DNA from 2 places in the Paenibacillus sp. FSL K6-0276 genome. Region 2 is predicted to be linked to the other one. Evidence: riboswitches for the same ligand, from Rfam matches in the RefSeq annotation. Region 2 holds a riboswitch; the other holds the start of a gene.
The links. Region 2 has a riboswitch for glycine ahead of gcvT (glycine cleavage system aminomethyltransferase GcvT). Riboswitches for the same ligand answer to the same signal wherever they lie in the genome.
Positions count from the first base shown of each region.

Region 1: it holds a riboswitch for glycine, as region 2 does, so the genes downstream of both, MHH52_RS28305 (amino acid permease) here and gcvT (glycine cleavage system aminomethyltransferase GcvT) in region 2, are expected to answer to the same signal.

Region 1 is NZ_CP150276.1:5,997,482-5,999,684, reverse strand. It holds gene adhP (alcohol dehydrogenase AdhP) at 1-907, opposite strand, end outside; glycine riboswitch at 1,148-1,228, shown strand; gene MHH52_RS28305 (amino acid permease) at 1,363-2,203, shown strand, end outside.
Region 2 is NZ_CP150276.1:5,612,267-5,614,469, forward strand. It holds gene MHH52_RS26530 (IS110 family transposase) at 1-142, opposite strand, end outside; gene gcvH (glycine cleavage system protein GcvH) at 389-781, opposite strand; glycine riboswitch at 961-1,059, shown strand; gene gcvT (glycine cleavage system aminomethyltransferase GcvT) at 1,244-2,203, shown strand, end outside.

The DNA.
Region 1 (2,203 bases), 390 kb from region 2:
TTCCTTCCGCAGCGAATTGTAATGTTTCTTGCAAATCTTTGCGAGTGCCGACAATTGAACCGACTACCTTTGTACCGTTTAATACCGTATCAAAGATCGGGACATCCATGGATTCAGGAGGCAGCCCAACCATGACGCAGGTACCACCGCGACGAATGGCTCGATAGGCTTGGTCGAATGCTTTTTTTGCAACCGCTGTACAAACGACACCATGCACTCCGCCGATTTCTTTTTGAATCCAGTCTGCTGCATCTTCTTTTAATGCGTTTACGGTTTTGTCTGCACCAAGTTGTTTCGCAAGCTCCATCTTTTCGTCCGACGTGTCGATGGCCACTACGTTCATTCCCATTACTTTTGCATATTGTACGCCAAGATGACCCAATCCTCCGATGCCGAAAATGGCTACCCACTCACCTGGCTTTACACCCGATACTTTCAAAGCTTTATAGGTCGTAACGCCAGCGCAAAATAAAGGTGCCGCTTCGATGAAGGTTAGATTATCAGGAACTTTCACTACATAATCGGCAGCCGCCACACAATATTCTGCATATCCGCCATCTACGGAATATCCGGAATTTTGCTGATCCAGACAAAGAGTCTCTCTTCCTGTAAGACAATACTCACAATGACCGCAGGCTGAATACAGCCACGGAACTCCTACTCGGTCTCCTACCTTTAAGTGTGTAACTCCTTCACCTATTTCTTCAATAATCCCGACGCCTTCATGTCCGGGAATAAGAGGGAGTTTCGGTTTGACAGGCCAATCGCCATGAGCAGCATGCAAATCAGTATGACACACTCCGCACGCCTGAATGTGGACAAGGATTTCTTTGTGTCCGGGTTTTGGTTTAGGTACGTCTTGTAGCTCTAACTTTTCTTTAAATTTCTTTACTACAGCGGCTTTCATCAGCATACTCCTTTAGTTTTTTGCTTTTCAGAAAGTAGTATGTTCATGAAGCTTACTTTAAATTCTTGTGGAGGAAGAAGGTGTGAGAAGCCCGTCCCATAAAATACAAAGAGACTTTTATCACTGATTAACACTCACATCGCAAGTAATATGTTAGAATATCAGAACAGTTTTACTGCGTTACCGCTTTATCAACTTCATAATTCACGAGCTATGATAGCTAAGGATTACACTTTAGCAGGAGCAGCTTCTGGAGAGACTGCGGAAATTCCGCGGCGCCGAAGGGTTCACAATCTCAGGCAAAAGGACAGAAGAGTACTGAATATGTATTTGTCATGCTGATCGCCATCAGCAGGGCAAATATTATTTGATATTCTTACGATCTGGGAGATTGGATGACATCCAATCTCTCTTTTTTTATTCCAATATATTGTACTCACAAGGGGGAACTAGGTATGGCACAACCAGAATTAAAGAGAGAGCTGGCCAATCGGCATGTTCAACTTATCGCCATTGGCGGCACCATTGGTACAGGATTATTCTTGGGATCAGGCAAGGCGATAGAGAAGGCAGGCCCATCCATCATGATCACGTATTTAATCGTGGGTATTGCTGTGTTTTTTGTGATGAGAGCACTGGGAGAACTCCTATTATCTAAAGCGGGATATCAATCGTTTACGGATATTGCTGAAGACTACCTTGGATCACGGATCGCATTCATCACCGGTTGGACCTATTGGTTTTGCTGGATCATGACGGCTATGGCTGATGTCATTGCTGTTGGCGTATATGTACAGTATTGGTTTGATATCCCACAATGGGTTCCAGCCATCGCCTGTCTAGTCGTGTTATTAGGACTTAATCTATTAACTGTAAAGAGCTTTGGAGAACTCGAATTTTGGTTTGCTTTAATTAAAGTAATCACGATTCTCGCCTTAATTGGCCTTGGGGTCATTTTACTGATCATAGGGTTTAAGACGGATGCAGGATCGGTGACGATACGCAACCTCTGGGAGCATGGGGGATTTTTTCCGAACGGCATATCAGGATTCTTATTTTCTTTTCAAATGGTTGTATTTGCTTATGTCGGTGTGGAATTGGTGGGTGTGTCGGCAGCGGAAACAGCGGATCCGGAGAAAAATATCCCTTCAGCGATTAATAAAATTCCTTTAAGGATTCTATTTTTCTATGTCGGTGCGCTTTTCGTCCTGCTATGCATTAACCCTTGGACGGAGCTCAGTCCGGCAGAGAGTCCTTTTGTAAAAACCTTTAGTTTAGTAGGGATTCCAATTGCCG
Region 2 (2,203 bases):
TGCGAATCATTCGAGCCACTGCATCCGGGGTATGGGGAATGGCTCCATAATATCGTGCTGGTTCTCGACCTTCGTCTGCAATTGCCACCGCAATTTTTTCTTTTGACACATCCAAACCTATGTATTTTATGGTATTCTTCATAGTAACAGCTCCTTTCGCATTTAGCTCTGAAATGGTTGTCCTTCAACTTCCATTTTAACTTACGGTGTGCGAACAGGGGCTGCCTTTCGTTCATCATAACTAATTTCATAAGCATTAGATTAGATTTAACGCAAAAATCCCCACCGTTATCAACACAAAAAAAAACAAACAGCAAGTCTCCAAAAACAGAAACTTGCTGCTACAAATATCACACGAGATGAATTATTATTTCGAGGGTATCCCCAATTATTCTCCTACCAACGCACTATAACCGGCTGCATCTAGCAGACCTTTTATAGCATCAGCATACTCTCCGTCAACTTCAATTTCAAAAATCCATCCCTCACCATACGGCTTATCGTTGATTAGCTCTGGACTAGCTTCTAAACCGTCATTAATCCTGGTAACCTTCCCAGAGACGGGTGAATACAATTCCGATACCGTCTTAACGGATTCGATACTACCAACGCTGTCGCCAGCTGAAATGGCTGAGCCTACTTCTGGAAATTCCACAAATACGATATCGCCTAACAAATGCTGAGCATGATCCGTAATCCCAACACGTACTACACGTCCTTCCACTTGCTGTGCCCACTCATGTTCTTCGCTGTAAAGAAGGTTATCTAAAACTTCACTCATTCAAGTCGCCTCATTTCCAAATTGGAGTTCTAAATTTAGTTATAGCCTAAGTGATCTCGGTTCACAATGTCAATGTTACTAAGAGGAAAAATAAATTTGTCGTTTTTTTGACTTTTTCTTGTTGACAGCGTCTCCCTATACCCGTTTAATGGAGACATAAGAAACAAATACAGTTGCGAATGATGGCATAGGGAGAGACTGTCTCACTTGAAGACGGCGCCGAAGGAGTAAGCCCTAACAGGGGTGAATCTCTCAGGCAAAAGGACCTTTGCCGGACGCATCTCTGGAGAGCATCAGACGCAAGGCTGAGTGCGTCAGGTCACCAACGGGGAAACTTGCAGGTTAGTTACGGCAGGGTAACTCTCAGGTACAAAGGACAGAGCGGAAAGCAATTTGTGCATTTATGCATGATTGCTTCCGCCTGTCCTTTTTTGTATGTAATCAGACAAGGGGAGTGACGACATGGATACTTTGAAAAGAACGCCTTTTTATGATCTCTATTCCGCTTATACGGAGTCCAGGTGCATTGATTTCGGCGGCTGGGAGCTGCCGGTACAGTTTACAGGTATAGTGAAAGAGCATGAAGCCGTTCGCCAGCAGGCTGGACTGTTCGATGTATCGCATATGGGTGAAATCATGGTGATCGGGAGCGGTGCAGAAACCTTTTTGCAAAAGATGACGACTAACGATGTCACCCGCCTCACAGACGGTGCAGCACAATATACGCTGCTCTGTTATCCAAACGGCGGGGTCGTTGACGATTTACTCGTATATCGACTAAGCGAAGGACGTTATATGCTCGTCGTAAATGCCTCCAACATCGACAAAGACTTCCAGTGGCTGCAAGAGCATCTGACCTCTGAATTCGGTGAAGTCACGCTCACTAATGTCTCTGACGAGACGCTTTTGCTCGCCTTGCAAGGTCCGCTGGCGGAGACCATTCTTGCCGAAGTCACCGATGCTCCTATCGATGCACTTAAGCCTTTCCATTTCATCGAGCGCGCTACCGTTTGCGGTGTAGAAGTACTGATCTCCCGTACGGGTTATACCGGCGAAGATGGCTTTGAAATCTACGCTCCGCTGGATGGGGCAGAATCGTTATGGAACGGTCTACTCGCAGCTGGTTCTCCACACGGATTAACGCCTGCTGGACTTGGCGCACGTGATACACTGCGTTTTGAAGCAAAATTGCCACTGTACGGTCAGGAGCTGTCAGCTGACATCACTCCCCTAGAAGCAGGAGTTCAGTTCTTCGTGAAGCTGGACAAAGCAGATTTTATCGGACGTGATGCGCTGATACAACAAAAAGAAGCCGGTCTTCCCCGCCGCCTTGTCGGCCTAGAAATGATTGATCGAGGCATTCCGCGCTCCCATTACCCAGTCTATGTAGGCGGCGTTAAAATCGGAGAGGTCACAACAGGA